DNA from 3 places in the Flavobacterium sp. NPDC079362 genome. Region 2 is predicted to be linked to each of the others. Evidence: riboswitches for the same ligand, from Rfam matches in the RefSeq annotation. Region 2 holds a riboswitch; each other region holds the start of a gene.

Region 1 (4,220 bases), on a different contig from region 2:
TGCTATTGTCAATATCTAAGAAATCAGGATGCGTTAGTCCGGGAAAATCAAGAGTAGATGTTACTGCATTCGTGCTTAAATTAACTTTAACGATTTTACCGGTTGTTTCCGGCGCTGCATAACTAGGTCTTCCGTTGCACAATACATATAGAGTTCCGTTTTCTTTTACTAATGAACTAGGAACATCACCTACTACAAAATTTGATGTAACTGTATTATTTGCAGCGTTTATTATACTCAGTGAGTTTCCTTGTCCGCCTCCGCCTTTGTGCGCTACATAAAGTTTACCGTTGTTCTCAACTATTTTTTCAGGACCTTCAACTACAGGAATTGTAGAAGTAACAGCATTTGAGGTAAGATCAAGAACCGCTACATAATCATCTGTTTTAATAGCGATATCTCCCCAGTTTGTTATATATCCTTTTCCATTTGCAAAAGCAATGTATCTTGGGTTTTTTATGTTTGTAGTAATAGTGGTAATACTTTTGAAAGTATATCTGTTAACGACTTCGATTTTATTAGAACCGTTTACAACAATATAAGCTACATCACCATTAAAACTAACAGATAAAGGAGTGTCACCAGTAACTTTGCCTGGGTTTACTAAAGTAAATACGTTGTTTTCTATTTGTAAATCATCTGATAAATAAGAGATACTTCCATTTGGCGTTAAAAAATTACCTTCGTTAACAATGAATAGCCCACCATCATAATCTCCTCTTGGCGCTTGATTATCATTGTCATCATTGCTACACGACACAAGAAATACCGAGCTTATCGCAATGGTTAAAAACAGTTTATTAAATCTTTTCATGATATTTAAAAATTAAGGTTAATGTATAAAGTATAGTTTGTTCCGGGCATCTGTCTGCTTATGACAGGTTGATAGTTTTCGTTCCAGATATTAAATATTTGAAAGCCAATTTTGTAACTGTTCTTTTTTCCAAAATCATAATCAGCTCCAAAATTTCCAACGTTATAATCTTTTACTCTGGTTGCAGGATTATTAAAAGGAGTGCTGTAAACATCGCCATTATATAAATACTGAAAATAAGAGGATACTTTTTTCCAATTGTACGAAACCGATCCTGTTAGTTTATGATAAGGAACATATACAAGTTGCTTATAGACCAATTCACCGCTTATTAACTGTTTGCTTTCTGAAACAGTATAGGCATAAGTACCATTAAGCGTAAAATTATGGTTGTCTATTTTAGTTCTCCATTCCAGAAGTACTTCGGCTCCATAAGCTCTCACTTTTTTTGTGTTTTCAGGCGACCAATTGTCTCCGCCTCCTTGTGATGGTACCCAGCGCAATAAGTCTGTGATCGAATTGTAGTAAGTAGTTACAGATAATGAAAAGTTTTTCGTGAAAAATTCACTGCCAATTTCCGCCTGATAAGATGTCTCAGGTTTTAAGTTAGGATTACCGCTTCCTTCCCAAAACAAATCATTGTAAGTAGGCATTCTGAAATTTTTAGAAGCATTGAATTTTATGCGATAAAAATCGGTAAACAAATACCTTGTTCCTAAAGAAAAAAGAAAAGGATTGCCATAATTGTCGGTTACTTCCTGACGAATACTAGCGTTATAATCCCATTTATCAGTTACTAAATGACTTAATAATAAACTTGCAGAACCTATTTCTCTTTTTACATTATTGATGCTTGATCCGTATCCTTTATTACGATTATAGTCAATGATCGAATTAAGTTTTATTTTGTCATTTACATCAAAAGCCAAATCATATTTTATAATTGAGGTTTCGACTTTTCCATAAGTAAACAAATCAGAATCTATGTCAGAGAAATATTTATAAGATTCACCAATATGAGCTAATTTTACTTTCGAAGTAAACCGATCAAATTTATTTTCCCATTCTAAAAGGTTTCGGGTATTAAAATCGCCGTATTTTGTTTTGGATGCTGTAGGAGTAGTTAAAGAAAAATGACGCTCAGAATCATAAAACTGGCTGTATAATTTTATAGTATTCTTAGAATTGATTTTATAACCAAAAGTGGTGTTCATACTCGTATTGTAGTATTCTCCATTGATGTTTTTCTGATCCGTATTTCCAGGATATTTAAAATCATTTTCTGAACTGTTTCTGGAAAAACTTACTTGCAGACTATACTTATTTGATGAAACCATAGTGCGATAATTGGCACTGTAAGTATCGTAACTGCCGGCACTAAAAAAGAGATGGTTTGAAAACTCTTTTTTAAATTGTAAATCATTGTTAAGGTGTATACTTCCGCCTATGGCACTGCTGCCGTACAGAACACTTCCGCCCCCGCCTTTTACAGCTATAGAATTGAAATCTCTTGTTCCGATGGTGTTGAAATCTGTCTGACCCAGAAATTGCGAATTGATATTGATACCATTCCAGATAACGGCAGTTTGTGATGCGGTAGTTCCTCTAAAAGAAGGGCCGGATGTCATGCCAAGACCATTTTCTTTAAAATAAATAACAGTATTGTAATTTAAAAGGGAAGTTAAGGAAGATTGATTTTTATTAATGACAGAATCATTCAATACCTGAACTGATTGTGAGTTCGAGTATTTCTTAAGATTGGTATCAGAAACGATGACTTCTTTTAATTTATTAATAGAATCACTTTGCGCCGAAATAATCTGGCACAACAACAGTAAACAAAAAGCAAAAAGTTTTTTTAAAGTCATAATTTCAATACTCTTTTTCCCGAGAGCTCGATATTTGTTACAAAGGCAGGTCTCCTGGCTTGCGTCTTGTTGTTTACCTTCCCATTCGCCGGGGCGAGCAGTGGTTTTGTAGTTAACAACAAGCATTCGTTTAAGAACAAAGCTTACAGTTGCGGGTACAGCTCAAGATTTTTTTAATTATTTACTTGATTCCCTTTTAATGTGTTTAAAATGAACACAACCTTAATTTCGTGCAAAGATAAAGTTAAAATTGTCGATTTTTCAAATTTGTTTGAGTTTTAAAAACAAATTCTGAACAAAAAGACGTTTATAGTTCAATTTTGATGACTTGCCCAAAATCTACCTTATTGTTAAAGGCGTCTTTTAATGGCAGCGAACTATGATGACATAATATACTTCGAATTACACCGGCATGCGCAACAATAACGACAGGCGTTGTTATTTCTTTTGAAAGCTGCGATAAAAAATCACCAGCTCTTTTATGTAATTCTATAAATGATTCCCCGTTTAAAGCATTAATATTTACAAAATCTTCCATCCAGGGATTGAGTTGTTCCGGTGGAATATCGTTCCAGTTTTTCATTTCCCAATCACCAAAATTCATTTCTAGCAGTCGTGCATCTTTTTCGAATGAATTTGCCTGTATGTTTTTCTGAATGTATTCGGCCAAAATCATACAACGTTTTAAGGGACTCGAAAAAATAACAGCTTCTGAGGGTAATTGCAAAACAATGTTTTCGAAAATGTTTTCAAAAGGTTCTGCTAAACCCACATCCGATTGTCCGTAGCAAACTCCTTTCTCGCAAATCGTTTCGGTATGACGGACTAGATAAATTTCCATATCAAAAGAATGCTTAAATAATAAATAACTTCACAAACTTGTTGTGTTGCTCCCAGGCAATCTCCGGTATAGCCGTCGATCCATTTTTGAAAATAACGAGCTAAAAAATAGCGCATTACAAATACCGGAATTACAGCTAAAAGAAATTGATATTGAAAATAAGATAAAACCAATAACGGAATTAACCCAAAGAAAAATGAACCTAAAATTTCTTTCCAGGTATTTTCTTTAGCAATAGGTTTGCTTTTGCTCGAAGCGTCTTCGCGAGAATATTCGTGAGTAAAAATAATCGATATAGCAGCAAGACGACTTAAAGCATGCGCGGAAATAAATAAAAGAAAAATCTGGAAAAGAGCGATAGCATTATCTGCCTTAAAAAGCGAAACAGATTCTGAAAGCAATTTGAATTTTAATAAAAAAAGCAAAACCAAACCAATTGCTCCATAAGCGCCAATCGCACTATCTTTCATAATGATCAGGATTTTTTCTTTCGTCCATCCTCCGCCAAAACCATCGCAAACATCAGCAAATCCATCTTCATGAAAGGCGCCGGTTGTTAGTACAGATATAATAAGAGCAATAATCACTGCAGTTTCTGTTGAGAGAAAAAAAGAAGAAAGATAAAAAGCCAGAAAGGAAATGGTTCCCACAATCCAACCAATCAAAGGAAAATAACGTGTGGCTTTATTCAAATAAT
Region 2 (4,220 bases):
AACCTCCTGAATTTGCTACATAAAGTTTGCCGTTACGTATTACCATTTGTTCAGGTTGATATCCAACTGTTACTTTTCGTTTTATTTCTAATGATGTTGTATCAATTTCAGCAACAAAACCTATCTCAGCATTGGGATCAATGGCTACAGGACCTGCGTAAGAACTGATATAAGCTTTGTCTTTATAAAAGGCTACATATCTACAATTGGGAATGTCTATTTTCTTGATTCGTTTTGCTGTCCATTTGTCTATAACCTCAACTTTGTTTGAGCAATTGATTACTGCATACACTTTATTGCCGTATATTTTTATATCATTACCCACATCTCCCAGTTCTTTGACAACTGTAGGATTGCGTTCTGAATAAATATCTGTGGTATAATTTCCGGTTCTGTAATTGAATACATCAATACTGGCACGATTCATTCCCATATTACCCTCGTTAAGAAGATAAAAACCTTCGACTTTACCACCGCTTCTGGGTGCAGCAACGCTTTTATCTGAGGATGGAAAAACTGTTTCTTCTTCTCTGCAGGAAACAAAAGCAACGGCTATAAATAAACTAAGGACTAATTTTGTTGTTATCTTTTTCATAGCTCAATACTGATTGTAAATTTTAATGTACGGCCCGGCATTGGATAATTATAAATTACCTCGTATTGCTGATTGAGGACATTATTAAGTTCTACTGATCCTTTCATTTTATACTGTTGAAATGCAAAAGATTTTTGTACCGCTAAATCGTGGGTGTACCAAGGCTGAACTTCATTTACTTTTATATTGTTGACATTACCATTGTATCGCTTTCCTACATATATAAAACTATAATTGAAATTCCAGGTTTTATAATCAGCGTTTAATATTCCGGATCCGCTGTGCCAGGGTGTATATGGAATCTGATCTCCATAAGATGATAATTCTAAACCTGCGAATTTTGTATAATCCCTACTTTGTGAATACGTATAAGTAAGATTTGTGGCTAGATTTACCTGACCAAAATGTATTCCCATATTCACTACAGATTCTATTCCTTGTCCTTTTACCTGCCCTATATTGGTCATCATCCATCGGAATAAGTTTCCGGTTGGGGCTGCTACTATTTTGTCTTTGGTATTGGTATAATAACCATCAACCTGAAAAGATAATTTATCGAAAAAACCTTTTTCTATTGGCAAATTATAAGTAAAACCAACATCATACTGATTCATGTATTCCGGTTTTAAAGTACTGGAACCAACCATTGTATAATACAAATCATTGAAAGTGGGCATTCTGAAAATACGTTTTGCAAATGCTCTTACAGTAAAATCATATTGCTTAAACGGTGTGTAACCTATAAATAATGCAGGCGTAAACTCTTGTTTGTCGGGAGCTTTTGCATTGTATCGCACTTCTTCCTGAACATAAGTGCCTACAACATTTCCCAAAACTTTAAATCCTCCAAATCTGTAAGAACTTGCGAGAGAAAATAACGCTGTATATCGCTGTGGAAATGAAAATTGGGTTTGTATCCCTCTTCTTGTTGCGTTTAACTTGTTGTACTGAAAATCTGTAGACAGCGAAACATCCCAGGTTGGTAATATGCTGTACATATTTACTGCTGAGAAATAATATTCCTGTTGATAATAGCTGTCGTCTGATTGTGCGCCTTCGGTAACCGTTTCACCTAATATATTGGTAGTGTCTCTGGCCACATAATGCGTGTAATCGTAAGCATATTTTGCCTTTGCCTGAAATTTATATTTATCTGTAAAATCTTTCACTAGGGTACCTTGTGCGAAAAAATTCTTATCGTACTGTCTAAAGCCGTCAGAAAACTTATTCTCGACAATCGCTCCCGGTGCTCCTCGATCTGAATCGTAATAATATACTTTAGCATCCCAGGAACCATTATTTATTTTTCCGTAAAGCCCGGATTCAAATCGTAGTGCTTCTATATCGCTGTTATGTCTGGTGGCAGTCGTATCATATGCAACAGATCCGTCTAGATTGTTTCTTTTGTACCTGTATTTGTATTCACCATTAGATTTAATGTATTCAGAGCTTACACTCATACTTACTTTGTCGCTCAATTTTTGCTCCCACCTAAATGAAGGATCAATATAATTGATAGACATTGTTTTATATCTTACTAATAAATTTGTTTTTTTTGTACCAACAAAAACAGGACGTTTTGTCCTTAAATAAATAGTAGAAGCAGCGGCAAAATCTTTGGCAGATTGGAAAATTTCACTTTTCTGTCCGTTATACATCGTCAGTGATTCCATATCATCTAAGGAGTATTTTCCCAAATCTGTTACGCCATTCTGAGCATTTCCTAATTGTATCCCATCATAAAAAACACCTACATGATGTGTTCCCATATTACGGACATCTACTGTTTTGAGTCCGCCAAGACCACCATAATCCTTAATTTGAGTTCCCGCAAAATACCGAAGAGCATCTGCAACGTTGTGACTTGCCAAATTTTCGAGCAATTTTCCTGAAAGGGACTGTACCGGAATTACTTCCTGATAAGGTTTTCCTTTTAATATTACTTCTTTTAAAACCCGCAAACTATCATTTGATACTTGTGAATGAAGCAAAAACGGAGCAAACAATATAAAAATGAAAAAGAGTATTTTTTTTGTATTATACATCACTGATTTAATTAAATAAACTCCAGAATAATAATCAAAAGCAATAAGAGAGAATCCCATTATAAATAACAGGTCAGTTCTTGTTGTTTGACTTTATTCCACGAAAGTCTTAAACTATGTGATTTGTGGCAGGTCTCCTGACTTGTTCCATCTTTAAACAACCTTCTCATCCGGCTCAGCGAACAATGGCATTAGTAACGTTTAAAGACTTGTGTAGAACTTACAGTAGCGGGTCTGTTCAGGATTTGCACCTGATTCCCTTTTAACTATTTTCTTAAAAACTAAAAAAATAGACCAAAATCTGGTGCAAAGATAGAATTATCTTTATAAAGAAGAGGTATTATCAAATGCAATTTATGTTTATCGCAATAAATGAAGAATTAAATACAATATCACATTAAAAAGTTAATTGACCAGTACTAAACTTCGGACGTTAACAAATTATATAGATAATTGATCAACACCTTAAATTCATGTCATAAAATCACAAAAACCACTAACAATCAATAAATTAACACTTATTCTTGTTAATAATTAATTAAAAAAAATTAAATTTAACTATTGTTTTAAAATTACTATCAACTAAATCCAATTTTGATATGAATTTAAGATCTCTACACTCCCCTTATTTCTATTTATTTGTATTGTTTTTTTTCTGTAGTTCAAACGTTTTTTCTCAATGTTTTGAAATCCAGAGTATCTTGGTTGATGCTTGTGGGGTCCAAGAAGGGCGTAACGAAATGGTACGCTTTAAAGTTGGTAGTGCTCCATTAAACATAAATACCTTAACAGTAACATGGCCCAATAATGCTTGGCAGGGCATTGTTCAGGATTTGACAACGGCAGCTGTTGTCGCTCAATTAAATACTGATATAAGTGCTGCAGGCGGATGCGGACAAATACTAGAACCTCCCGGAGGAATATTACCTGCTAATGCAACCGCTATATTAGTTACTAGTTATCTGATGGTTACTAGTGATAATTCATTTGGTCCTTTATCCGAAAATATATATATGGTTTTTCAAGATGCTACAACTACTGTTGGGCACTTTGCCAACCAATCTATCGCACCTCCTAATGGGAGAACGCTTGTGATGAATTTTAGTGGTTGTTTGGATACTGTTACCTATGACAAATCAATGTTGACTAATACAAGTGGGGCAAATACTCCCGCTGACGGTGCTACAGTAAATTTTACCCCAGCCGGACTTGCCACTTACACCAATAACGGTTGTAAAGCACCTGTACCACCTTTTACAGTTGATGCCGGACCTCCTACCTTAACGGCTTGTGCAGGAGCAACAATTACTTTGAATGGTACTGCAGTAGGGCAAACTTCAGTTGCCTGGTCTGCGTCGTCGGGTTCTTTTTCTCCATCAACTACAACTACAACCGATTATACAGTTCCGACTGCAGCGGGTGGAACAACTATAGTATTGACGCTAAAAGCTACTAATAGTTGTGGGCTAGATATTACTGATACTATTAATTTATTAGTAACGTCCAACACAACACCAAACTTTGCAACAACTTTGACTTTGTGTAGTAGTGATACTGCACCAACTTTGGCTCTGACTTCT
Region 3 (4,220 bases), on a different contig from region 2:
ACGTAATCGTAATCCCGGAGATATGGCTCCTCCCAAATAATTATCATTTTCGTCGATAAAATCGTAGGTAATGCAGGTTCCTACATCGATGACTAATCTGTTTTGTTTAGGAAACTGCAGTGTTGCTCCCGAAGCCAAAACCATTCTGTCGATCCCTAACGTTTTTGGGGTCGCATATTTATTTACAAAAGGATAAACATCTTCATTCGTTAAAAAATGAATTTTTAATTCGTTTTCGAACGTCAAAAAAGATTGCTTATCGATGTTTCCAACTGATGCAACAACCAAATCAGAGCAGTTTGGAAATTTTTCTAAAATTTTTTCAATTTTTTTTTCAAGCTCATTTTTCTCAAAAACAAAATTTTCAAGAACAGTATTTCCCTCAAAGACAGCTGCTTTAATTCGAGTATTTCCAACATCAACCGTTAAAATCATCTTTACTTTTTTATCAGTGCGAAGATACGAATTGATTTTTTTAAAAAAATGTTTTGGATAAATGAAAAATGATTCTATCTTTGCACCCGCAATCAGCACGGTGCCTTAGCTCAGATGGTAGAGCAATGGACTGAAAATCCATGTGTCCCTGGTTCGATCCCTGGAGGCACCACCGTTAAAACCCGAATAGAAATATTCGGGTTTTTTGTTTTTAATAGTTTTTCAACCGCCAAGAATCCGAAAATTGACCGTTTTTTTACCGCAAAGAGCGCAAAGATTTTTTATTTAGGACTACGTTTAAAAACGCAAAGTTCGCAAAGCTTTATGATAAAGCTTTGCGAACTTTGCGTTTTTTACTTTGCTATCTTTGCAGTTAATTTTTTTTTCTAAAATCCGGTTCCAAAAAAAACTATTGATGAAACACCGAAACTGCAGGGAAATAATATCCTGAATAATTTACGGATTCTGTTTTAGCTCCTGAGTCAGCATTGAACAGATAAAGATTATTGATTGCGAAATTCACACCAAAACCTTCATTTACTGTATTTACCACCAAAGTGTTTTTCTTTCGATCATATCCAATTCCTGCCCCATATAAGATATTTGAATTTGTTAATGTAATAAAAGGCGCACTAAGAGACTCTGGAGTACCACTGTACTTATACACTTGTTTACCACCGCTAAAACTACCATTTTTAGCAATAAAAATATCATTTTTAGCAGCCGTTATAGATCCCGGATGCCATGCTCCCCAACTTCCGTAAGCCTGAAAACCTAATGCAATTTCTTTTACTTCAAGCGTATTTGAGTCTATACTGATAAGATTTTTACCTCCTGCAGCCCAAACTTTTTTATCATCGGTAACAGCAAATCCTAAAACTATTCCCGGAATCGTTTTTTCGACTGTCAATGTTGAAGCATTAATAACAATAACACCTTTTGTAGCTGACAATGCAAAAATATAACCGTTTGCCTTAACAACATCTCCTACCTGACCTGTAACGCCTTCGATTTGCCCACTAACCTCCATCGTATTAAGATTAAGCTTAAATATCCCTTTACTGGCTGTTAACAAAGCTTGATTTTCATCAATACCTACTACCGCACGCCAGTCGTTTCCGCCTTTTGCAGGGATTCTTTTCTCTTCTTTTAGAGAATAAGCATCTGCTACTACTACCGGTCCGCCAACTTTAGAAACTAAAAATAGTTTTTTATTAATGATAGTTCCAAATTCTAATGTAGAGGATGCCGGTTTTAAATCTTTGTCCGGATTTACTTTTACAAAAACACTATCTTCTATGGCTTTTGTATCGTATCTATAAAACCCTACCGTTCCTGTTCCGTGACCAAACCATCCTTCGTTGATTACATAAAAACCATTCTCATATGCTCCGTATGCATGGATATCATAGGTAAGAGCTACTTTTCCACCTTCATTTTTGGCTGTCATTGTAATTTTAAAATCACCTCTGGTTTCCGGTTTAAAAACATAAGTAGAATCAGACCCTACAACACTTCCATTTACTGCCCATTCAAAGGACACATTTTTTCTATCTGCTAATTTCGAGTTTAACTGTAGTGTTTTTCCAATGGTCAAAGTATCTTTCAATTGCTGCTCGCCTTTTATTACAGGAGGCGCTGTAAAATCATCATCATTATTACACGAAACTGTAAGCATCATCAAAGAAGCAATTGCAATTAATTGCCTGGAAAAAAATTGGTTTTTCATTATTAAATATTTAAAATTTTAGTACTTAAATCTTTAAATCGAAATACAGCTTACTCTAACAAAAGTTCTATAAACAAACTTTTGTAAAAGCACAGCATATTATACAGCGAAAGGTTGTAATGATTTTTTTTGTGAAGAAAAAGAAAATATCGGAATGAAAAACCTCCAGAAGGAAATTGCTTTTGCGATGTTATATTTGCAGAAAAAAAATCTCATAAATTCCATTTTTGGCTTACGAGAATAGAATAACCAAACCATACCATGATCACGTAAAGTGAAAAAGTATTGTTCTTAATTCAAGCTTCAATCCCCGAAAGCTATTTATTACTATAAAAATGGCAGGTCTTCTGACTTGCTCCCTACCCCCAGCCTTCCCTTTCGAAATGAAAAGTGACGTATTAAAGGGTTTCGGTTAATGAGCTTACAGCTGCGGGACAGTTTTGGATTTACACCAAATTCCCTTTTAATGTCTATATTTCTTCAATATGACAACCATTTCCTGATTCAAAATTTGAGGTGCAAAACTAGTGTTTTCTTTCTTAAAAAAACAATAGATTCTTTACTTTAAAGGGTTTCAGCATTTCTTCAACATATAATTTATACGGAATTATCAGGCTGTGATTTACCGAATAAATGTTGAGTTAACAATTAAATAACTTTTGTTAAAAAAGTATCAAATAAATAAAAAAATATCTTTTATATTCGTAAAAAAATATTTTATAGTTTTATTTATTATCAAGTACACAAAGTCAACTTATGAGCAAAACTTCTACAAAAGGCATTTGGAAAGTAATTTCGGCCTCGTCAATGGGTACAATGATCGAATGGTATGATTTCTATATTTTTGGAAGTTTAGCCGTTGTAATTTCAACTAAATTCTTTCCAAGCGACAATCCCACCGCAGCATTTTTATCCACTTTAGCCACTTTTGCAGCAGGATTTGTGGTGCGTCCTTTTGGTGCATTATTCTTTGGAAGACTTGGAGATATCATTGGTCGTAAATACACTTTTATGGCTACTTTACTGCTAATGGGCGGTTCTACTTTTTTAATAGGCTGTATCCCGAGTTATGAAACGATTGGTTTTATGGCTCCGTTATTAGTTTTGATTTTACGTTTACTACAAGGACTTGCTCTTGGCGGAGAATATGGCGGTGCTGCCACTTATGTTGCTGAACATGCTCCTGTGGGACAGAAAGGATACTGGACTTCCTGGATTCAAACCACGGCAACGGTTGGTTTATTCATTTCTTTAATGGTGATCTTAGCGACAAAAAATGCACTTTCTCCTGAAGACTTTGATTCCTGGGGATGGCGCGTTCCGTTTTGGGTTTCTATTGTAATGGTAGGAGTTTCTTATTTAATCCGTAAAAACATGGATGAATCTCCTGTATTTGCCAAAGCTAAAAAAGAAGGTACTACGAGTAAAAATCCATTAAAGGAAAGTTTTGGAAACAGATATAATCTAAAATTTGTTTTGCTGGCATTATTTGGCGCTACAATGGGACAAGGTGTTGTATGGTATACCGGACAATTTTACGCCATGAGTTTTATGAAAACTGTAATGAATGTAGACTCATCACAGGTTGACACTTTACTTGGAATTGCATTATTAATGGGAACTCCGTTTTTTATCTTTTTTGGATGGCTGAGTGATAAAGTAGGACGAAAATACATCATGATGAGCGGAATGTTACTCGCCATTTTGTTTTACAGACCTATTTATAAAATGATGTATACGACCACAGATGTGAGTTATAAAACTGAAATCACAGATAAAAGAAATCAATCTATTGACACAAACAAAAATAATGACAAAATAACGTCAATCTCAAAAACCTATACTGACGGAACTTCGTATATCGAAAAGAAAACAGATTTTGCAGATAAAAAAGAGGCTCAAACTCATATATCGATCAATATAAATTCAAGCGATGAATGGACTTTAATTCTCTTGGTTTTTATCCAGGTTTTGTTTGTTACCATGGTCTATGGCCCAATTGCCGCATTTTTGGTCGAAATGTTTCCAACAAAAATCAGATACACATCAATGTCTC

Evidence for each region. A riboswitch is a leader RNA that binds a small molecule or an ion and turns the genes downstream of it on or off. The one in region 2 is predicted to bind cobalamin.
Region 1: another riboswitch for cobalamin. It lies ahead of ACQKCJ_RS11295 (TonB-dependent receptor plug domain-containing protein); the one in region 2 lies ahead of ACQKCJ_RS14085 (TonB-dependent receptor).
Region 3: another riboswitch for cobalamin. It lies ahead of ACQKCJ_RS11620 (DUF5074 domain-containing protein); the one in region 2 lies ahead of ACQKCJ_RS14085 (TonB-dependent receptor).

Annotation. Positions count from the first base shown of each region.
Region 1 is NZ_JBNNFM010000010.1:106,384-110,603, forward strand. It holds gene ACQKCJ_RS11290 (YncE family protein) at 1-814, opposite strand, end outside; gene ACQKCJ_RS11295 (TonB-dependent receptor plug domain-containing protein) at 820-2,682, opposite strand; cobalamin riboswitch at 2,710-2,922, opposite strand; gene cobC (alpha-ribazole phosphatase) at 2,990-3,523, opposite strand; gene ACQKCJ_RS11305 (adenosylcobinamide-GDP ribazoletransferase) at 3,508-4,220, opposite strand, start outside.
Region 2 is NZ_JBNNFM010000015.1:60,253-64,472, reverse strand. It holds gene ACQKCJ_RS14090 (YncE family protein) at 1-595, opposite strand, end outside; gene ACQKCJ_RS14085 (TonB-dependent receptor) at 592-2,640, opposite strand; cobalamin riboswitch at 2,751-2,954, opposite strand; gene ACQKCJ_RS14080 (gliding motility-associated C-terminal domain-containing protein) at 3,240-4,220, shown strand, end outside.
Region 3 is NZ_JBNNFM010000011.1:16,514-20,733, forward strand. It holds gene ACQKCJ_RS11610 (type III pantothenate kinase) at 1-435, opposite strand, end outside; tRNA gene ACQKCJ_RS11615 (tRNA-Phe) at 535-607, shown strand; gene ACQKCJ_RS11620 (DUF5074 domain-containing protein) at 845-2,164, opposite strand; cobalamin riboswitch at 2,485-2,676, opposite strand; gene ACQKCJ_RS11625 (MFS transporter) at 2,921-4,220, shown strand, end outside.